Regions from separate parts of the Nonomuraea sp. NPDC050227 genome, predicted to be linked through region 1. Evidence: riboswitches for the same ligand, from Rfam matches in the RefSeq annotation. Region 1 holds a riboswitch; each other region holds the start of a gene.
What was found. Region 1 has a riboswitch for cyclic di-AMP ahead of ACIBK9_RS26610 (hypothetical protein). Riboswitches for the same ligand answer to the same signal wherever they lie in the genome.
Positions count from the first base shown of each region.

Region 2: it holds a riboswitch for cyclic di-AMP, as region 1 does, so the genes downstream of both, ACIBK9_RS05750 (NlpC/P60 family protein) here and ACIBK9_RS26610 (hypothetical protein) in region 1, are expected to answer to the same signal.
Region 3: it holds a riboswitch for cyclic di-AMP, as region 1 does, so the genes downstream of both, ACIBK9_RS30310 (C40 family peptidase) here and ACIBK9_RS26610 (hypothetical protein) in region 1, are expected to answer to the same signal.
Region 4: it holds a riboswitch for cyclic di-AMP, as region 1 does, so the genes downstream of both, ACIBK9_RS42440 (C40 family peptidase) here and ACIBK9_RS26610 (hypothetical protein) in region 1, are expected to answer to the same signal.

Region 1 is NZ_JBITJF010000007.1:12,445-17,792, reverse strand. Features, by position in the region: gene ACIBK9_RS26625 (amidohydrolase) at 1-772, opposite strand, end outside; gene ACIBK9_RS26620 (sigma factor) at 923-1,276, shown strand; gene ACIBK9_RS26615 (hypothetical protein) at 1,311-1,592, shown strand; gene ACIBK9_RS26610 (hypothetical protein) at 1,608-2,585, opposite strand; cyclic di-AMP (ydaO/yuaA leader) riboswitch at 2,591-2,729, opposite strand; gene galT (galactose-1-phosphate uridylyltransferase) at 2,798-3,868, opposite strand; gene ACIBK9_RS26600 (DeoR/GlpR family DNA-binding transcription regulator) at 3,865-4,644, opposite strand; gene ACIBK9_RS26595 (50S ribosomal protein bL37) at 4,782-4,859, shown strand; gene ACIBK9_RS26590 (TrpB-like pyridoxal phosphate-dependent enzyme) at 4,899-5,348, opposite strand, start outside.
Region 2 is NZ_JBITJF010000001.1:1,086,409-1,091,756, forward strand. Features, by position in the region: gene ACIBK9_RS05740 (cytochrome P450) at 1-775, opposite strand, end outside; gene ACIBK9_RS05745 (LuxR C-terminal-related transcriptional regulator) at 1,054-1,266, shown strand; gene ACIBK9_RS05750 (NlpC/P60 family protein) at 1,339-2,382, opposite strand; cyclic di-AMP (ydaO/yuaA leader) riboswitch at 2,389-2,540, opposite strand; gene ACIBK9_RS05755 (amino-acid N-acetyltransferase) at 2,828-3,397, shown strand; gene ACIBK9_RS05760 (RDD family protein) at 3,483-5,033, shown strand; gene ACIBK9_RS05765 (RDD family protein) at 5,140-5,348, shown strand, end outside.
Region 3 is NZ_JBITJF010000008.1:278,329-283,676, forward strand. Features, by position in the region: gene ACIBK9_RS30300 (M48 family metallopeptidase) at 1-608, opposite strand, end outside; gene ACIBK9_RS30305 (hypothetical protein) at 620-1,453, opposite strand; gene ACIBK9_RS30310 (C40 family peptidase) at 1,624-2,106, opposite strand; cyclic di-AMP (ydaO/yuaA leader) riboswitch at 2,237-2,400, opposite strand; gene ACIBK9_RS30315 (NlpC/P60 family protein) at 2,751-3,677, opposite strand; gene ACIBK9_RS30320 (NYN domain-containing protein) at 3,810-5,132, opposite strand; gene ACIBK9_RS30325 (phosphotransferase family protein) at 5,277-5,348, shown strand, end outside.
Region 4 is NZ_JBITJF010000014.1:226,152-231,499, reverse strand. Features, by position in the region: gene ACIBK9_RS42460 (O-methyltransferase) at 1-198, shown strand, start outside; gene ACIBK9_RS42455 (Uma2 family endonuclease) at 270-821, shown strand; gene ACIBK9_RS42450 (branched-chain amino acid aminotransferase) at 844-1,941, opposite strand; gene ACIBK9_RS42445 (3-isopropylmalate dehydrogenase) at 2,142-3,188, opposite strand; cyclic di-AMP (ydaO/yuaA leader) riboswitch at 3,288-3,447, shown strand; gene ACIBK9_RS42440 (C40 family peptidase) at 3,478-4,041, shown strand; gene ACIBK9_RS42435 (NAD(P)-dependent alcohol dehydrogenase) at 4,025-5,017, opposite strand; gene ACIBK9_RS42430 (DUF2306 domain-containing protein) at 5,199-5,348, shown strand, end outside.

The DNA.
Region 1 (5,348 bases):
TGATCGCCTCGAAGTAGGCCAGCGTGGTCACCACGAAGACCCCCTGGTCGCGCACCCGTCCGGCCAGGCGCGGCGAGGCCGGGTCGTCCGGCGTCAGGTCGGTCCACACGTGAGCCAGGCCGTCGACGCCGGCGTCGAGCGCGATCCCCACCTCGGCGGCGGTGATCGCGTGCGCGATGACCAGCAGGTCCGCCTCGTGCGCCGCCGCGGCCAGGGCGGCGGCGACCTCCGCCGTCATGACGGGGAGGTCGGCCCCGTGCACGGCGCCGTCGTCAATGACGATCTTGAGGTAGTCGGCCCCCTCGGCCAGCCTGGCCCGGACGAACGCCGGCGCCTGCGCCGGGTCGGAGACGAAGTCGATCGCCGTGACGTCGAGCCCGTCCAGGACGGTGCCCGCCAGGGCCGTCAGCAACTGGGTCGGGTGCCCGCCCGGAGCGGTGGCCAGCGTGCCGGCGCTGCGCAGGTCTGCCACGTCGTCGTTCTCGGCGGCCAGCCGCCGCTGCCGGGCGAGGATCCGCGGCAGGCAGAACATGTCGAGCTCGGTGGTGACCCCATACCGCAGGGCCTGGGCCAGGCTGCCGTCGAACACGTGGGTGTGCGCGTCGATCAGGCCGGGCAGCAGCGTCCTGCCCGTGCCGTCCACCTCGGCGTCGGCCGGGTGGCCGGCGCCGCTGCCGACAGCGGCGATCAGGCCGTCCTCGATCACCACGTCGGCCGTCGCGATGGTCTGCTCGCCGTCGAACACCCTGACGTCGCGGATCAATGTACGCATCGAAGCTCTCCCTTGTGAGTCGTGACGCCACCACAGAGGGGCAACCGGCCGGGAACTGTGACATGAGTGGCATAGATCACGCTTGATGTCTTCATGTCACAATCGCCACGCGTCGGGACTCTTCGGTTGCGACAGACGAGGAGGCGCGCCATGACACCGACCCCGCGGCACCCCGCCGACGCCGCCACCGAGCAGTTCCTCGGCTACCGGGAACTGCTGTTCTCCGTGGTCTACAACATGCTCGGCAGCGTCGCCGACACCGAGGACGTGCTGCAGGAGGCATGGCTGGCCTGGTCCGCCCGGCACCGCAGGCCGGACGCCGGACCGGTGGAGAACGTCCGGGCCTACCTGGTGCGGATCGCGGTGAACCAGGCGCTCGCCCGGCGGGCGGACCTGAGCCGCCGCCAGGAGACCTACGTCGGCCCCTGGCTGCCGGAACCGCTGGTCACGGCCCCGGACGCCGAGGTGACCGAGCGGTTCGCCGCGGCCGCCGCTCGGCGGTGACCTGCGGGCCCTGCTGGAGGTGCTGGCGCCGGAGGTGACCCTGTGGACCGACGGCGGCGGCAAGGGACCGGCCACCAGCCTGCACCCGGTCCACGGCCGGGACCAGGTGGCGGCGCTGTTCATGTCCGTCGCCGCGACGCTGACCCCGGGCGCGGTGGACCTGCGCTACCGGCGGGTGGCCGGCGACCCGTGCGCGCTCGTCTTCTCCGGTGACGGGCCGCTGGCCGTGGTCGTCGTCGATCTCACGCCCGAGGGCGACCGAATCGCCGCCGTCTACTCCGTCACCAACCCCGACAAGCTCACCGGCATCCGCTGAGCCGCCGGTCCGTGGCTAGTTCATCGAGATGTGCACGTGGTCGTAGTGGTTCTCGGTGATGCTGCCGCGGTCGGACATCGAGCGCCAGCCCGAGCCCTGGTTGATGCGCTGCTTCCAGATCACGTACTTGACGCCCAGCTTGGCCTTGTTCTTCAGCGCCCAGTCGGCCAGCCGGTCGCCGAGGGCGTTGTTGACGGCGCTCGGCATGGTGCCGCCCGTGCTCATCATGAAGTCGCAGGCCCGGCCGAGCGGGTGCTCGCCGCTGGAGCCGGACCGGAAGCAGCCCACCTCGTACGGCAGCGAGAAGTTCTTCTGCACCTGCGCGCGCATCAGCCGGGTGCGCGGCGTGATGTTGTCCGAGCCGGCCGGCAGCTCGGGCGCCCAGCTCCCGTCGGACTTCTTGCCCGGCCCGAACGGCACCAGGTCCTGGAGCTTCTTCTTGATGTCGTCGATGACGTCCTGGGCGTCGTCGCGCTGCTCGGCCACCTCCGCCGTGCCCGCCTTCAGCTCCGTCGCGAGCGCGGCGGCGGCCGTGGCGGCCTTCTTCTGGTCGTCGCGGGCCTTGGCCACGCTGTCCACGACCGCCTGCTGCTCGGCGGTGAGCTGTTCGAGCACGGCCGCGCCGCCGCCGTCCGGGGTCATCATGAACGCCGGCAGGGAGGTGTCGCCGTTCTGGTAGCGCAGCCGGGCGATCTCGGCGACCCGCTGCTCGGCCGTGGCCAGCGCCTGCTCGGCGGCGGTGAGCCGCTGCTGGGCCGCGGTGGCGGCCTGCTGGGCCTTGGCCAGCTCGACCCGCTTGAGGTTGTACGTCTCGATGAGCTTGTCGACCTTGCGGTTGAGCTCCTTGAGCTGGGCCCGCAGCTGCGCCTCGGACGGCTTGGGCGCGGCCGCCACGGCGGCTGCCCCAGAGACCGAGGCGGCGGCCGGATGCACGAGCAGGGCGGTGGCGGTGATGAGACCGACGGCAAGACTCGCGGGGGACGAAGCCGCCACGTGGTTGTTCCTCTCCCTCTGCCGGCCGGGTTAGCTGACGGGTTCGGGCACGGGAGCAGTCCCTACCACTGGCGCGGATTCACCCCGGATGCGATGGGTCCCCGGCTCCCGGGCAACACGCCCGGGATTAGGCGTACAACGACCGTTATGGCCGATGTCTAACGGGATATTAGTGGTAGATCACGAGTCATGCGACTTTAATGAGAAACCAATTAGTGATCAATTCGTGATCGCAACATGCGTGCCGCCTCCTCCGGCAGCACGTCGTTGACGAAGGCCCCCATGGCCGACTCCGAGCCCGCCAGGTACTTCAGCTTCCCGGGCGCCCGCCTGATGCTGAACAGCTCCAGGTGCAGGTAGGCCAGCTCGCGGCCGTACCGCACCGGCGCCTGGTGCCAGGCCGAGATGTACGGCATCGCGACCCCGAACAGCGCGTCGAGCGCCCGCAGCACCGAGGTGTACAGCGGCGCGAACGCGGCCCGCTCCTCCTCCGACAGCGCCGCCAGGTCGGGCACCTGCCGGTGCGGATACACGTGCACCTCGAACGGCCAGCGCGCGGCGGCCGGCACGAACGCCGTCCAGAGCTCGTTGGCGGCCACCACCCGCGTGCCGGCGGCCTGCTCGGCGGCCAGCACGTCGGCGAACAGGTTGCCGCCCGTGTGCCGCGAGGCGGCCCCCAGCTGGAGCTTGGTGCGCGGGGTCACGTAGGGATAGGCGTAGATCTGCCCGTGCGGGTGGGGGAGCGTGATGCCGATCTCCTCGCCCCGGTTCTCGAAGCAGAACACCTGCTCGACGCCCTCGATGCCGGACAGCTCGGCGGTGCGGTCGGCCCACGCCTCCATGACCAGCCTGACCTGGGCGTTGGAGAGCCTGGAGAAGGAGGAGGAGTGGTCGGAGGTGAAGCACACCACCTCACAACGCCCGACACCCGGCCGCACCTCACTCAGGCCGCCGACATCCCCGTAAGTCCCAAAATTTCCGGAGAAAGAGGGGAAGCGGTTCTCGAACACCACCACGTCATAGTCATGGGCCGGGATCTCCGACGCCCGCGTGGCGGACGACGGGCACAACGGGCACTCGTCGGCCGGCGGCAGGAACGTCCGCGTCTGCCGGTGGCCGGCGATCGCGATCCACTCCTCGGTCAGCGGGTCGTAGCGCAGCTCGGAGGCCACCGGCCGCGGATCGAGCGGCCGCCGGTCGATCGCGCTCCGGTCGGCGTCGTCGCGCCGGTCGAAGTAGATCAGCTCTCGGCCGTCTGCCAGGTGGGTGATGGTGCGCTTCAAGGCGTGCCCTCCGCGATGATCAGTTCTCCGGCCCGTTCGGCCAGCTCGGTGCGTGCTTCCTCGGGCAGCCCCGCGTCGCTGATGACCACGTCGGCCTCGGTCAGCTCGGCGATCGTGCTGATGCCGACCGTGTTCCACTTGGTGTGGTCGGCGGGGACCACCAGGCGGTGCGCCGCGGCCACCAGCTCCCTGTCGGTCTCGGACTCCAGCAGGTTGGGCGTGGTGAACCCGGCGCGCAGGCTCATGCCGTGCACCCCGAGGAAGAGCGTGTCCACGTGCAGGCGGCGGATGGCCGCCACCGCCACGGGGCCGACGAGCGCGTCGGAGGGCGTGCGCACGCCGCCGGTCAGCACGACCGTGCGGTCGGCGCGCGGGTTGCGGTGGAAGACCTCGGCGACGGGGATCGAGTTGGTGATCACGGTCAGCTCGGGCACCGCGACGAGGTGGTGGGCCAGCGCCCACGTGGTGGTGCCGGCGGAGAGGGCCACGGCGGTTCCCGGCCGTACGAGGGTGGCCGCGTGCCGCGCGATGGCCTCCTTCTCCTGCTGCTGGCGGGCGGACTTGGCGGTGAAGCCGGGCTCCTCGGTCGAGCCGGGGCCGAGGGCCGTCGCGCCGCCGTGGACCTTCTCCAGCAGCCCGCGCTCGGCCAGCACCTCAAGGTCGCGGCGTATCGTCATGTCGGAGACGCCGAGCTCGCGCACGAGGTCGGCCACCCGGACGCCGCCGCTGCTGCGTACGCGTTCGAGGATCGTCTGCTGACGCTGCTGTGCGAGCACGCCCACCCCTTCCAACAGATTCCACCAAATTATGACACGAGTTTGTTGAGGAATGTTAGGTCACGGCGTATCGCTTGTGCGGCCCGCGGGCAGGGGAGACCTTGAAGGTCACGATCCCGACCGCTGGAGGTGAGCCCATGGCGAAGCGTGCACGCAAGGGCAGGGGGCGCAAGAAGAAGAAGGCGAACCACAGGAAGCGCCCGAACGCGAACTGAACACGGGTGGCCGCGGGTCTCGCGGCCACCCGTGTCATCTCAGCCGGGCAACTCGGTGAGCGCCTGGTCGAGACGCTCCTGCGGAAGCGAGTAGTCCTCCAGTTCGCCGGCCAGGTGGCGGTCGTAGGCGGCCAGGTCGAAGTGGCCGTGCCCGCACAGCGCGGTGAGGATCACCTTCTCCTCGCCGCTCTCCTTGCAGCGCAGGGCCTCGGCGATGGTCTCGGCCAGCGCGTGCGTGGGCTCGGGGGCCGGGACGATGCCCTCGGTCCGCGCGAAGCGCACACCCGCCTCGAAGCACTCGCTTTGGGTACGGGTCACCGCCTCGAACAGCCCCAGCTCGTACATGTGGGACAGCAGCGGCGCCATGCCGTGATAGCGCAGCCCGCCGGCGTGGATCGGGTCGGGGACGAAGGAGTGCCCGAGGGTGTGCATCTTCAGCAGCGGCGTCAGCCCGGCGGTGTCGCCGAAGTCGTAGGCGTACACGCCCCG
Region 2 (5,348 bases), on a different contig from region 1:
TCCTGGAGGTGAGCTGGACCGGCGGATCGAAGCGCAGCACCTCCTCCACGACCTCCCTCGGGCGCTCGGCGGCGAGGTGCAGCAGGTCGTGCTGCAGCAGGTTCAGCACGCCGTTCGCGATGAGGTTGACGGTGGTCTCGTGGCCGGCCACGAGCAGCAGCACGCAGGTCGCCAGCAACTCGGCCTCGGTGAGCTCCTCGACGTGTGCGAGGGCGCTCAGGAGGTCCTCGCCGGGACGCTCGCGCCGCCGTGCGATCAGGCGGCGGAAGTAGTCGCGGAACTCGTTCCTGGAACGCTCCGTTTCCGACATGAGGGCGTCTGTCAGCATCGGGTCAAGTCCGCGGGCAAGGGCCTCGCTCCATCCGCGGAAGCGGTCGTGGTCCTCCGGCGGCACCCCGAGCATCTCGCTGATCACCATCACCGGCAGCGGGTACGCGAAGCCGGAAATCAGCTCCGCCTCCTCCGGCAGCCGCCCGATCAGGTCGGCGGTGATCTCCTCGATCCGCGGCCTGAGGCGGGCCACCATGCGCGGCGTGAACGCGCGGCTGACCAGAGCACGCAACCGGGTGTGATCGGGCGGGTCCATGAGCAGGAACGACCTGCCGGGCTGACCTGCCTCTTCCTGTGCGGGAGGGGACGTTCCGTGACCGAACCCGGGGTCGCGCAGCACGGCCGCGCACAACTCGTACGTGGTCGCGACGAGCAGCCCGCCGCGCGTTCTGAAGATCGGCCCGGCGGCTCGCAGCTCGCGATATCGGACGTACGGATCGCGCACAAATTGCGGATCCGAGGGATCAAAACCCAGCACGTCGGTGGCGCTCATCGGAGGTGGAACCGGGCCGCCGAATTGATCATTTGGACCGTTCATAGCGGACCACGGCGTGCCAACATATGCGGAGTACGTCACATATAAGTGATCATGTCAATAGCACTGGTCAAGGGCGCCGATTGTCGCGCTTGACGACCTTTCCGCGATGCGTTTACCTTCACCGAGACGAGCGGCTTTGCTTCGCCTGAAAGGTCCGAGTTCTGCTGTTTGGGGGAGGGCTCCCGGTGGATGTGCTCACAGAAGGCGTTGAGCTGAGCCACGCGGATTTGGCGTTACTGGCCGAGCTGGCCAGGGGAGTGACGGTCGATCGGGTCGGCAGGCGGCTGGATATCAGCGGACGGACCGTACGGCGCAGGCTGAGGGGCATCTGCGACCGCATCGGCGTGGCCACGGCGATCGAGGCCGTGGCATGGGCGGCGCGCCGCCAGCTCATCTAGCGGCGCTCATCTGGTGGCGCTCATCATCCAGTGACGCTGGGCGAACCGGCGCTGGGGGAAGCGGCGCGCGGATCAGTCCGCGATGCGCACGCCGCCGGCGAACGGCCGCCCGCCGATCGGGGCGACCCGCACGACGTCACCCGTCCGCGGAGCGTGGACCATCATGCCGCCGCCGATGTAGATGCCGACGTGGTGCAGGTCGCTGTAGAAGAACACCAGGTCGCCGGGGCGCAGCTGGTCGCGGCTGACCTGCCTGCCGGCCGTCCACTGGTCGCCGGTGTAGTGGGGGAGCGAGATGCCCACGCGCTGGTAGGCGGCCATCACCAGCCCGGAGCAGTCGTAGGAGCGCGGCCCTTCGGCGCCCCACACGTACGGCTTGAGCTGCTGGGTGAGGGCCCACTTGACGGCCTGGGCGGCCTTGCCGTCGCCGATCACCGGCAGGTTGACGCGCACGGCCCGGGTGCCGGGACGGCCGGCCTCGCCGACGGCCCGCCGGTAGAGGTTGCTCTCGACCTTGGTGACCAGCTTGGTGATCTTCGAGCGCCTGCTCTCCAGGTCGGTGACGAGCTTCTGGACCTCGGCGATGCGGGTCTTGGCGCCGGCCCTGGCCCGCTCGGCGGCCTCCATGGCCCTGGCGAGCTGGTTGACCTCCTCGCCCTGCTGCTGTTCGAGCGCGTACGTGGTCGCGGCTCGGTCGAGGAAGGTCTCGGGGTCGCCGGACTGGGCGAAGGCCAGGGCCTTGTCCAGGCCGCCGGTGATGTAGGCGTTCTGGGCGAGCAGCGAGGCCCTGGCGCGCTTGGCGGCCAGATCGGACTCGCTGGTGGCCAGGATCTTCTGGGCGGAGTCGTTGGCCTTCTGGGCGGCCTTCAGCCGTTCGCGCTGCTCGTTGTACTGCTCGGCCAGCGTCTCGATCTCTTCGTGCAGCTTCTCCACCTGGTCGGAGAGCTCCGAGAGCGACGGCTTCGGGTCGGCGGCGGCGGAGCCGACGGGGACGGCGAACAGCATCGCGGCGACGGTGACGCCGATGACGCCGAGGCGGCGTGCGCGCCTGGCCTGCTCCTGGGGGCGGGCGTGCCTGCCCCCGGACTTCCCCGAGCGGTCGAACGTCCGCTTCACCAACCGAGCTCCTCTCATCGACGCCGGCCGGGTTAGCTGACGGGTTCGGGCCGGAGCAGCCCTACCGAGATGGTCGGATTCACCCCAAGTGGCGGCGCCAGGTGCTCGCCGCCGTTGGTTCCCCGGCTTCCCTTGCGGGAATTGGGCGTGTCTTTCCGCGCGCATTACGCGGAGAACATCGTCGCTGGACACTAATGCACTCCGGGTTCACGCTCAACCGGAACTGCCGAGTCTGTAGAGGTTTCACAACTGAAGGGTCACAAGGTGATCTCGTGGGTAGCCGTACGGAAGCAGGCTTCTGCACCTTTTGTCCAGCATTCGGGGTGCTGAGGTCTGGAGGAAAGCTCCAAGTCGGCCCGTGTTCACCTGACCACGGGATGTGATGAGATGCCCGAGACGTGGGATTTAGGGCCGAGCCGTAATGAGATCTGTACCCTGGAGAGCCATGGAGCAGGTGGCCGAAGTGGCAGTCCCCGAGACCGCGGTCGTGGTCAGGCGTGCGCGCACGCCCGACGTGCGTGCGATCAGGCGTCTCGTGGACACCTACGCGGGCGCGGGGCCGCGGCTCCTGGAGAAGGCCACGGTCACGCTGTACGAGGACGTCCAGGAGTTCTGGGTGGCCGAGCGGGGCGGGGAGGTCGTCGGCTGCGGCGCGCTCCACGTGCTCTGGGAGGACCTCGCCGAGGTCCGTACGGTGGCCGTCGATCCCGCGTGCCGGGGGCTGGGTGTGGGGCGGCGGATCGTCTCGGCACTCGTCCGGCAGGCGAAGGATCTGGGGCTGCGGCGTGTATTCTGTCTGACTTTTGAGGTCGACTTCTTCGCGAGGCACGGTTTCCGCCCCATCCAGGGCACACCGGTCTCACCCGAGGTCTACGCCGAGTTGCTGGCCTCGTACGACGAGGGTGTGGCGGAGTTCCTTGATCTGGAACACGTCAAACCGAACACCCTTGGCAACACCCGCATGCTGCTGCATCTGACATCGGGTGACGCGGACCTTGACCACTTGGAAAGGTGATTGTTGATACCTATGTCGATACGTTGGGCAGCACAGGCATGTGTCCTGACACGTGCCACATGCGCACTCGAAGCGAGGTGACACGGTGAGCACCGGACAGCCGCCGTACCCACAGGACGATTCCGGCGAGAACCCCGAGTACGGTCAGCACCACGGCCGTCGGCCCGGTGAGCCCGACCCGGACGTGACTGTGGTCGGCTACCGGGCGGACGATGCCTTCGGCCAGCCCCCATACGGTCAGCAGCAGCAACAGGGCTATGGCCAGCAACAGCAGTACGGCCAGCAACAGCAGCAGTACGGCCAGCAGCAGGGCTACGGCCAGCAGCCCCAGTACGGCCAGCAGGCCGCCCCGGGTCAGCAGGGCTACGGCCAGCAGCAGGGCTACGGCCAGCAGCCGCAGTCCTCCGGCCAGCAGTACACGCAGCCCGGCTACGGCCAGGAGGCCCAGTACGGCCAGCAGGCCGCCTCGGGTCAGCAGGGTTACGGCCAGCAGCCGCAGTCCTCGGGCCAGCAGTACACGCAGCCCGGCTACGGCCAGGAAGCCCAGTACGGCCAGCAGGGCTACGGCCAGCAGCCCGCCTCCGGCCAGCAGTACGCCCAGCCCGGCTACGGCCAGCAGGCCGCCTCCGGTCAGCAGGGCTACGGTCAGGAGGGCCAGTACGGCCAGCAGGCCGCCTCGGGCCAGCAGGGCTACGGCCAGCAGCAGGGCTACGGCCAGCAGCCGCAGTCCCTACCCGACTACAGCCAGCAGCAGGGCTACGGCCAGGACGCCCAGTACGGCCAGCAGGCCGCCTCGGGTCAGCAGGGTTACGGCCAGCAGCCGCAGTCCTCGGGCCAGCAGTACGCCCAGCCCGGCTACGGCCAGCAGGCCGCCGCGGGGCAGCAGGGTTACGGCCAGGAGGCCCAGTACGGCCAGCAGGGCTACGGCCAGCAGCCGCAGTCCGACTACGGGCAGCAGCAGAGCTACGGCCAGGACGCCCAGTACGGCCAGCAGGGCGGCTACGCCCAGCAGCAGTACGGCGACCAGCAGCAGTACGGCCAGGCATACGGCCAGCAGCAGCAGTCGCAGCCCTACGGCCAGCCCGGCTACGGCCAGCCCTACGGTCAGCCCGTCGGCGTGCAGCCTCCGGGCGCTCCGGCCCCCCTGGCGGAGTGGTGGCAGCGTCTGGTCGCGAGGATCATCGACGGCGTCATCCTCGGCGTCGTGAACTTCGTGATCAGCCTCATCCTGGGCCTGCTCGCGGTCGGTTACGACTCGGCGACCGGCCTGACCTCCGGCCTCCTGTCCGCCTTCGTCATCACCCTCCTGTCGTCGATCGTGACGACCGCCGTCTGGGTGTGCTACGAGTTCTTCCTGACGAAGATGAACGGCCAGACGGTCGGCAAGATGGTCATGGGGATCAAGGTCGTGCCCGTGGGCCAGGCCCTTCCTCCGGGCGGGCTCGCGTCCGACCTGGCGATCAAGCGCGCCGGCGTCACCTGGGGCGGCTACATCCTGAGCTGGATCCCGTTCCTCGGCCCGCTGCTCGCCTGGGCGTGCGTCGCGGTCAACGGCGCCTCGCAGCTGTGGGACAAGCCGCTGCAGCAGACGTTCGCGGACAAGTTCGCGGGCACGGTGGTCGTGAAGATCAAGTAATCCCGCGTCAGCGTAAAACAGGGGCCGGCTTCCCGCCGGCCTCTGTTTTGTGTGTGCGGGGCGTACCAAAATGGGGGGTACGACCGCCGACCGCGTGAGGTGGGATATGGCCGGGACACCGTCGTGGCCGGGCGCCGTGCCCGCGGAATGGTGGGAACGCCTCGCCGCCCGCTTCATTGAGGCGCTGGTCTTCGGGGTCTTCTATTACATTCTGTTCATCGCGCTGTGGGGCGCCTTCCGGACTGTCGGGATGGTCGAGGCGTTCGGCGGACGGCTCCCTGGGCTCTTGGCCTGGTTCCTGGGCGGCCTGTGTTA
Region 3 (5,348 bases), on a different contig from region 1:
GCGGCGCCGGCGGCGCGCCTGGAGCGGGATTCCACGCGTTGCCGTTCGCGGGCGATCAGGTGCTCCGCCGTTCCCGTCAGCTTGCCGGTTCCTGGACGGGCCTCGACGCCTTCGGCGAAGGGGGTGGCGGGATCGCCCGCGCCCTTGCCAGGGCCCTTGCCCTCGCCTCCACCTTTGCCGCCCTTGCCGGGGTGGTCCGGGGGCTCGTCGGGGGCCTCGGGGCTCCTGCCGGGGGTGTCCGTGCCATCGGCGGCCTGCGCGCAGGGCTGGGCGTCGGCGGCGGGGGCGTCGGCGTGGGTCGCGTGGGGGCGGTCGTCGGGGGTGGGGGGTCGGGGGTGACGGGGGTCCTCGGTGTCGGGGTCGGCGTCCGCGTCGGGGCGGGCGTCCGGATAGTCCGGATCGTCGGCGTGGCCCGGGGACTCGGGGGGCTCGTTGGTGCCGGACGGCTCCGGCGGCGCACCGTCACCGGGCCGGTCTCCGCCGTCGTCCCTGATGGCCACACCGCCGCCGTGCGCCGCCGCGACCGCCGTGCCGGGCTCGTCGGCCCCTCTGGCGACCGCTCCGGCGGGCTCGTCCCCTTCCCGGGGCGGGTCGTTCCGCTCGCTCATCTGCCTCCCCTTCACGCGAGCTGCTCTCGTACGTACTCGCGCCACCGTGCCGCCAGCGTCTCGGCGGTGAGCCCCACGGAGGCGAGCGCCTGATCGACGCCGGCCACGCGGGCATCACGGTAGAGCCGTACCAGGGTCCCGTCACCGAACCGGTCTGCGAGGAAGCGACACGCCATCCATGCCTCCTGGTACGCCCGCGCGAGCCGTCCGGGATCGGCGGCCGTGGGGGCGAAAGCCGCAGGTCCGGGCAACTCGCTCGGCAGCCGGCCGGCCTGTACGTCGGCGGCGAGTTCGGCGGCGGCCGTCCTGACGGGGAGCCCCGCGTCGCGGTAGGCCACGTAGTCGGCGAACCCCTCGTAGAGCCAGACGGGCAGCCGGTCGGTGCCCGCGGCGACGTGGGTGAGCTCATGGGTGAGGACGACGTCGCGTCCCGTGGGGGTGAGCCGGGCGAACGAGCCGGGCACGACGATCACCCTGGCGCCGTCGGCAACCGCGGCCAGCCCGTCCAGCGGGCCCGTGCCGGCCAGCCCGGCCGCCTCGGCGTCGGAGTCCGGCACGACGACCAGCGCGCGCACCGGCCGGCCGAGCACCGCGGACACCCGCCGTCCGGCGAGATCCGCGCGGCGGGCCAGATCGGCGAGCACGCCGGGCTCCGCGCGGTGCCCCACGACCACGGACCGCGCGCCGCGGGCAACCTGACCGCCGTCGCTCCACAACCCGCGCGCCCCGGCGGGCAGGACGGCGGCGGGCGGCGCGTCGGCGACCACGAGCACCGCCGTCGACAGCAGCAGGATCGAGAGGAGCAGCCGCGGACCGCGAAGGGACGGACGCACCTGCGAGGACACGGCCCGATGCTAGTAGGCCCACGCCCCTCCCGGCCCCTTCCCGAGACCGGGCCCTCCGCCGGACCGATCCCGTCGCGGAGCCGGGCCCTCCGCCGGACCGGGTCCTGCTCGGGGCCGGGCATGCGACAGGCCCCGGCCCGGACCGGGGAGGGTCCGGGCGGGGCCCGTTGTCACGCGCCGGGACGCACCGCGCCGACGAACGACGACTTCCGCCATCCGCCCAGTTTGTCGATGCGCACCCGTTCGCCGGTCCGCGGCGAATGGACCATCTTGCCGTGGCCGACGTACATGCCGACGTGGCCCAGCCCGTTGAAGAACATCAGGTCGCCCGGCTTGAGATTGCGCCAGGAGACCTTGCGCTTGATGCGGGCGAACTGGCTGTTCGTCACGCGCGGGAGTCGTACCCCGGCCTTCTTCCAGGCGTACTGGACGAGTCCGGAGCAGTCGAACGCACCAGGGCCCGTGGCCCCGTACCGGTACGGGTCGCCGACCTGATGCTTGGCGACGGCGACGGCCCTGCGGGCCTTCGACGCCTGCCGCGCGGCCTTGGCCGACTTGGCAGACCTGACGGTCTTCGCCGACTTGGCCGACTTCGCAGTGGCCGCCTTGGCGGTGCTGGACACCGCGGTGAGCCTGGCGGCCGATTCGCTCACCGTCTGCGCCCCGGCCGGCACGGCATGGAGAACCGCACCTCCGGCCGTCACGGTCATCGTGAGTGCGACGCCCCTCAGGGCAAGACGGGACAGACGGGGGTTATGCAGGGAGGTAGACAGGATTTCTCCTTGTGTCTTCCACGAACGCCTACCGGGTTAGCTGACGGATTCGGGCCTGGAAGTCGCCCTACGGCGCGAAGACGCGCCGATTCACCCCTGATCCCGGGGGATGACGGGATCTGTGGGTCCCCGGCTCCGTGCCTCCTGGCTGCACGGACTCGGCAGGTCGCCGCCCGATGGTTGTGCCTGAACGGGGATATCGGCGGCGACCGCTGGATTTTTATCTGGTCCGCATCGGGGTTCCGATGTCGATCCGCGGTGCGCATGGCTTGCTGACCGCGACGCCAGAAACTACGCCGACGGGTCAAGATTTGGCAAAGAGAGACTCGGCCTGTAAAGATCAGATAAAGGTGCAAGTAAAGGGTGAAACCCCTGCTGGACCTCAGGGTTCCGTTACCGGTTTGTGACCCTTCTCACACTTCCCGACACACCCGATTGTCAGGGCACTTTCGCCCCATTTGTCCCGTTCGCCGCAGCGATCACGGGCACGCCGAAGCCGCCCGAGATTTCGGGCGGGGGCCGAGTCAGGGGCGGATGGCTCCGACGAGCGGGCGGCCGTAGTCGGCGAGGCGGACGACCTTGACGACGTCGCCCGTCTGCGGCGCATGGACGATCTTGCCGCCGCCCGCGTAGATGCTGACGTGCCCGAGCCCCTCGCTGAAGATGAGGTCACCCGGCTGGAGGTCCTTGAGGTCCACCTTCCGGCTCGCGCCCCAGGCCCACTGCTGCCAGGTCGTACGCGGCAGTGAGACGCCGGCGGCGCGCCAGGCCGCCTGCGTCAGCCCTGAGCAGTCGTAGCCGCGCGGGCCCGTGCCCCCGTAGATGTACGGCTTGCCCACCTGGGCGAAGGCGAAGTTCAGGACGGCCGCCGCGCTGCCCGAGGCGGGACCGGTGTACTTGATGCCGGTGCTGTTGGGGTTGCCCGGGTTGTAGGCCCCCAGCTTGTCCAGGAGCTTCTTCTGCTGGCCGACCAGCTTCAGCACCTCGGCCCGCTCCCGCTGGACGGCGTCCCGCTCCTTGTCGGCGTCGGCCAGCGCGGTCTGGGCGTTGTCGCGCTCGGCCTTGAGCCCCTTGTTCTCGCGGTCGAAGGCGGCCAGCTTCTCCAGCCGCTCGCGCGAGAGCTGCCCGGCCATGGCCAGCCCGGCCAGCAGGTTCTCGGGGTCGTCGACGCCGACCATGCCGGGCAGGGACGTGACGTCCCCGCCCAGCTTGTAGGAGTCCACCGCCACCCTGATGATCTCGGCGCGGAGGTCGGCGACCGTCTGCAGCTTCTGCTTGTAGCGGTCGTTGAGCCTGGTGTAGGCGTCCTTGGCCTTCTTGTAGTTCTCGGTCGCCGTGTTGTACCGGTCGACGACCTTGTCGGCCTTGTCGTTCAGCTTCTCCAGCTTGGCCTTGGCCTGTTTGAGAGTGGGCTTGGGATCAGCGAGCGCCGCACCCATCGGGACCGTCATCAGTCCGATCGCGAGACCCGCGGCCACCGTCACCCGGCCAAACCTCACAGCGTCGCCTCCCAGGGATTACACCTGGGGCGAAATAGTACAGAAGTGGCGGGCTGGGTCTCGCCAATAGTGCTAATTCGTAACTTATGCGCGGCCCAACCGGCGCAGCAGCAGACCGGACGGAACCGGTCTGGCGCCCATCCGGCGTACGGACTCGGCGACCTCGCGGTCGGAGGAGACGACGGCCATGGCCCGGCCGGGCGGCTCGGCCCGGACGAGCTGGCGGATCAGGTCGTCGGCGATCTCCCCCGGCGCGCTGAACAGCACCCGCACCCCGCGCGGCGCCACCACCTGCACCGGCGCGTTGAGCTCGGCGCCGTCGAAGACCACCGTCACCTCGACCCGGGTCTGGGCGACCAGCCCGCCGAGGCCGGTCATCAGCCGGTTGCGCTGGTCGGCGAGGGTGAGCGTGCCGTAGCCGGTCTTCGTGACGTTGTATCCGTCGATGATCAGGTGGACCTGCGGCAGCGCCAGGAGCTGGTCGAGGAGCTGCGGGTCGTCGTCGGCCAGGGCCCGCGCGGGCACCCCGCGCACCCCCGGACGCTCGCCGGTGCTGGCCGCGACCGAGTCGGCGGGCCTGCTGATCGTGGTGGGCAGCGCCAGCTCCCTGCGCAGCCCGGCCGAGGCGTCCTGAAGGGCGTCGAGCAGCACCCTGATGCGGGCGTCCTCGATGCTGCGGCCCTCGCGGGCGGCCCGGCGGGAGGCTTCGAGCTGCCTCTCCACGTCGGCCAGGCGCTCGCGCAGGCGGCGCAGCTCGGCCTCGCCCGCGTTGCCGGCGGCGGAGGCGGCGTGCCGGGCGTCGTCGGCGGCCTGTTCCATCTCCTCGGCCCTGCGGGTGGCGGCCTTGGCCCGCTCGCGGGCGTCGTGGAGCTTGCGCCGCAGGTCGGAGTTCTCGGCGCGGGCCGCCTTGATCTGCTCGCGCAGCCGGTCGGCCTCCTCCTTGGCGGCGGTCTTCTGCGCGGCGAGCTGCTCGCGCAGCCGCGTCACCGCCTCCTCGCGCTCGGACCCCTCGGCCGCCACGGCGGACTGCTCCAGGTCGGCGCGGGCGGTTTCGATCATCTCCGCCCAGCCGGGGGGCCTGGTGAGATAGGCTGCGGCAGCCACCAGCACGGGGTCGGCGGCGGGCGGCACACTGCCCTCGGCCAGCGCGGCGACCAGCTCGGGCCATCCGGCGGCGACGGACTCGGCGACCAGTTCGCGGAACTTCTTGTCGTTCTCCAGTTGCGCGGCGATCGGCGCGCTGCCCAGCTTGGCGCGCTTGCGCGGGTCGAACTTCGCGATGCCGCGCAGCGGCGGCGGCACGGAGACGGCGGGCATCGTGCCGAGAACCTGGGCGGCCAGGTCGACGACGTTGAGGCGCACCTGCTCGGGAAGCGGGCGAGACAGGCCTTCACCCGCTGAACTCATCCCACTTGTCCCTTCGTGACATGCCCTTTCAGACAAGGGTACGGCTCTTGCGTACCTGACCGTAACGGTCCCTTGAACCTAGACAAGCGCTTGGTAGGGGGTATACGACTGAGCCGGGGCAGCGGTGCGGCCTGGAGGTGAGCGGTGACGGAACAGATGCGCACGTCCACGCGTGACCTGGCGGAACTGCGCGAGCGGGCGTCCCGCTGGCTGCGC
Region 4 (5,348 bases), on a different contig from region 1:
GTCGAGCGGCTGCGCCCGGGCGGCCTGCTGCTGGCCGACAACACGCTGCGCAGCGGCCACGTGGCCGACCCGGCGCACTCGGAGACGACGACGGTGCAGATCCGCGAGTTCAACGACCTGGTGATCGAGGACCCGCGGGTGAGCGTGGTGATGCTGCCGGTCGCCGACGGGATCACGATGATCAGGAAGAACCACTAGATCGCAGGACGCCGCCGCCGTTACTCTGAGTGATCCTTTGGAAACCCCCGGGAAAGCATGAGGACGGCGGCATGGTCAGGCCCCTGGAAGAGCGCTACCGCACCGTGCGCGAGCTGTTCCCCGAGTTCCGCATCGAGACGGTCCAGGGCCGGATCGTGGTGAACGAGCCGGGCACCTGGCAGCACAACACGATCCTGTCCCGGACGTTGTTCCAGCTCGCCGCCGCGGCGGCGGTCCGGGGCTGGGAGATCTGGCCGAACATCACCGTCTACCTGGGCCCCGGCCACGATCTCTACGTGCCCGACCTGGCCGTGGTCCCGCGCCGGCCGCGGCTGCACGAGGAGCACGCCGTCCACGGCGCCTCGACGATCCTGCTCGTGGACGTCGTCTCGGTGGCCACGACGTACGACGTGCACTTCGTCAAGACGGGCGGTTACGCGCGCGGCGGGGTGCCGCTCTACCTGGTGATCGACCCGTTCCAGCGGCTGGTGACGCTGTTCGGCGGGCCTGGCGGGCGGCGCTACCGCAGCGAGAACGTCGTCTCCCTGGGCGAGCCGGTGTTCCTGCCCGACCCGTGGAACCTCCACGTCGACACCGCGGCCCTGACGGAGGCCGGCGCCTGAGACGCCGGCCGTCCGCGCGGCTCTAGCCGATCTTGTGGATCCAGTTGCGGGTGTCGGGACGGGCGCCGTACTGGATGCCGACGAGCTCCTCGCGCACCCGCATCGTCACCGGGCCGGGGGTGCCGTCGGCGATGGTCCAGGAGCGGTCGTCGCCCCTGACCGAGCCCACCGGCGTGACCACGGCGGCGGTGCCGCACGCGAACACCTCGGTCAGCTCGCCGGAGGCGCAGGCGGACTCCCACTCGTCCACCGAGACCAGCCGCTCCTCGGTCTCCAGGCCGAGGTCGCCGGCCATCTCCAGGATCGACTCCCGGGTGATGCCGGGCAGCAGGGTGCCGGTGAGCGCCGGGGTGACGAGCTTGTTGCCGAAGACGAAGAACAGGTTCATCCCGCCCATCTCCTCGACGTACTCGTGCTTGTGGGCGTCGAGCCAGACGACCTGGTCGCAGCCGTTGTCGACGGCCTGGCGCTGGGCGACGAAGGCGGCGGCGTAGTTGCCGCCGCACTTGGCGAAGCCGGTGCCGCCGGGCGCGGCGCGCGTGTACTCGGTGGACAGCCAGACCGAGACGGGCTTGATGCCGCCGCTGAAGTACGAGGCCGCCGGCGAGGCGATCACCATGTACTTGTAGGTCTTCGACGGGTAGTTGACGCCGAGCCCGGCCTGCGTGGCGAACATGAACGGGCGCAGGTAGAGGCTGTGGCCCTCGGTGGTCGGCACCCACTCCTTGTCGGCCGAGACCAGCAGCTCCAGCGACTCCACGAACGCCTCCTCCGGCAGTTCGGGCATGGCCATGCGCTCGGCCGAGCGGTTGAAGCGGGCGGCGTTCGCGTACGGCCGGAAGGTCGCGATCGAACCGGAGATCTGCCGGTACGCCTTCAGGCCCTCGAACAGCTCCTGCGCATAGTGGAAGACCGAGGTCGCGGGGTCGAGCGAGAGCGGCCCGTACGGCATGAGCCGGGCGTCGTGCCAGCCCTCGCCGTCGGTGTAGTCGATCGAGATCATGTGGTCGGTGAAGACCTGCCCGAACCCGGGGTTCGCCAGTACCTGCTCCCGCTCGGCCGCGGTGCGAGCGTGGTCGGAATGCTGCACGTCGAAGCTGAGCTTCTGAGCGATGGTCATGACGGAGGTCCTTCTCTCTACGAATCTGCGACTTCGAAAGCTGATTCTGTTAGCTACTGCCCGCGAGCAGTATTCGTACTTCCTAGTGTCTCGCGATTTGGGATGGCAAGAGGCAGTTGGGGTGGTTAGAACCGGCGAACGCGAAAAAGCGCCTGGCAGTCCGTGTTCGGACCGCCAGGCGCGTGCGGGGCTAGGCGGTCCTAGCCGGCTACTCGCGCGGCGATGTCGTCGCCGATCTCGCTGGTCGTGCGGCCGGCGCGGCCGGTCACCCGCTCGGCGATGTCGGCGGCCACGGCCTGCTCGACCTTGGCGGCCTCGGCGTGCAGGCCGAGGTGGTCGAGGAGCATGCCCACGGACAGGATGGTGGCGGTCGGGTCGGCCTTGCCCTGACCGGCGATGTCGGGCGCGCTGCCGTGCACCGGCTCGAACATGCTCGGCGAGGTGCGCTCGGGGTTGATGTTGCCGCTGGCCGCCAGGCCGATGCCGCCGGCGATGGCGGCGCCGAGGTCGGTGATGATGTCGCCGAACAGGTTGTCGGTGACGATCACGTCGAAGCGCTCGGGCTGGGTGACGAAGAACATCGAGGCCGCGTCGATGTGGCTGTAGTCGGTGGTGACGTCGGGGAACTCCGCGGCCACGCGGTTGACCGTGCGCTGCCAGAGGTCGCCGGCGAAGGTGAGCACGTTCGTCTTGTGGACGAGCGTGAGCTTCTTGCGGGGCCGCGACTGAGCCTTCTGGAAGGCGTACCGCACGACGCGCTCGACGCCGTGGGCGGTGTTCAGCGACTCCTGGGTGGCGATCTCGTGCGGCGTGCCGCGGCGCATGACGCCGCCGGTGCCCGCGTAGAGGCCCTCGGTGCCCTCGCGGACGACGACCATGTCGATGTGCTCGGCGGTGGCGCCGGCCAACGCGGTCTCGACGCCGGGGAACAGCTTGACCGGACGCAGGTTGACGTAGTGGTCGAACTCGAACCTGAGCTTGAGCAGCAGGTCGCGCTCCAGGATGCCGGGCGGCACGCTGGGGTCGCCCACGGCGCCGAGCAGGATCGCGTCGTAGCCGCGCAGCTCTTCGAGCACCGCGTCGGGCAGGGTCTCGCCCGTGCGGTGGTAGCGGGCTGCGCCCAGGTCGTAGTGGGTGGGCTCGATCTTCGTGCCCACGGCCTCCAGGACCTTGAGCCCTTCGGCTACGACCTCGGCGCCGATGCCATCCCCGGGGATGACGGCCAGGCGGATGTTACGCGACTCCATGGGCGGTACCTTACCGGCTCGTCTCGGCTGACGAACACATCATCTCAACAATCGGACAATCCGTTTTGGGGGGATTGCGACCTTTTGACCGTTTCGTTAGAGTCCGACGAGCCTAATCCACGCAGCCGCTGCGTGGAGCCGGGGACCCATCTTTCCCCCCGGGGCGAATCGGCTGCGCCTCCCCCCCGAGGAGCCGCCGTAGGGCTACTTCCAGGCCCGAGCCCGTCAGCTAACCCGGTCGGCCACGTGGAAGGACAGTCCCCTGTCTAGCATCGCCATCCTTGTGGCGGTGGCAGCGGGCGCCGCAGGTCTCGTGCCTGCCGCCCCCGCGGCTCCCGCCGCTCCGGCCGCCCCCACCTCCTCCATCACCCTCACCGGCCCCCAGGTGAAACAGGTCCAGGAACGGCACGCGCCGAAACCGGCCTGGAAGGTCGCCCTCGAATACGCCATGGACAAGCGCGGCACCCCGTACGTGTGGGGCGGCGCCAGCGAACGGGGCTACGACTGCTCGGGCCTCATGCTCCGGGCCTACGAGGACGCCGGCATCGAGCTCCCCAGAACCGCCGCGGAGCAGTACGGCGCCTTCTCCAGGAAGATCGCCTGGAAGGACCTCAAGCCAGGCGATCTGGTGTTCTTCAGCGGCCTCGGCCACGTCGGCATGATCTCCAAGCCCGGCTACATGGTCCACTCCCCCCACACCGGCGACGTGGTGAAGGAGGAACGCCTGTCGCAGTGGCGCAGGCAGGCCTTCGTCGGCGCGGTACGCCCCGACCCCAAGGGCGTCAAGCGCTGGGCCGACTACAAGCAGCTCCAGAAGGCCCCCGCCCCCGCCATGCTCACCGCGACCCTGTGACGACGACCTTCCCCGGGGCGTGCCCCTCCTCCTGGTAGCGGACGGCCGCCGGGAGCTCGCCGAAGGGGAAGGTCCTGTCGATGACCGGGGTGACCGCGCCCCGCTCGATCAGCCCGGTCAGCGTCAGCAGGTTCGCCCTGTTGCTCCCGCAGCGGACGACGTCCGCCCTGACGATCCGCTGCGGGACGAAGGGCCCCGACGCGAGCGCGGCGAACATGTGGCCGGCCGGCTGCACCCAGCGGCCGGCCGGCCCGCCGACCAGCACGTACGTGCCCTTCCTGGTCAGGACGCGGCGGCAGTCCGTCAGCCGGCGGCCGCCCGCCACGTCGAGCAGCAGGTCGAAGCGCCGGCCCGAGGCCGCGAAGTCCTCCTTGGTGTGGTCGATGACGTCGTCCGCGCCGAGCGAGCGGACCAGGTCCGCGTTGCGCCCGCTGCACACGCCCGTGACGTGCGCCCCCAGCGCCTTGGCGAGCTGCACGGCGAACGTGCCCACGCCGCCGGACGCGCCGTTGACCAGCACCTTCTGGCCCGGCTGGAGGCGTCCCTCGTCGCGCAGCGCGATCAGCGCGGTGTTGGCCGCCATCGGCACCGCCGCCGCCTGCTCGAACGACAGGCCCGCCGGTCTGGGCGCCACCTCGCCCTGCCGCAGGCAGACGTACTCGCCGAAGCCGCCCCCGAGCGACATCGCGTACACCTCGTCGCCGGGACGGAACAGCGTGACGTCCTTGCCGGCCGCCTCGACCTCCCCCGCCACGTCGGCCCCGAGGACGGCGATGCGCGGCCGGCGCAGCCCGACCCCGCCGCCCATGACCCGGGCCAGGTACGGCTCCCCCCGCATGAAGTGCCAGTCGTAGGGCTGCACGGACGTGGCCCGCACCCGGACCAGCACCTCGTCGTCGCGCGGCACGGGCCGCTCGACGTCGGTCAGGACGAGCTGGTCGGGCGAGCCGAACGAGCGCAGGACGTACGCCTTCATCGTTTTCTCCCTCGTGCCGCTGATGTGCCGCCAGTGTGGGCGTGACCTGCGCGGACGCTCAACGGTCGAAAGGCGACGGCTCGATGGCCGAAAGTACGACGGCCCGCCCGCCGATGGTGCGAACCAGGACCGGCCGTCCGCGCGATGACCGGGCACGGGCGCGGGCGGCACGCTCTCAGGCATGAGATGGATCGCACCCGCCGGGCTGCTCGCGCTCAGCGTCGTCCCGCTGGTCGCCGGCGCAATCCGGGTGACCGAACTGGCCGCCGGCGCCCCCGTGACGGCGGACAACGCGCGCTTCTTCGCCATGCCCGTGCCGGTGTTGCTGCAC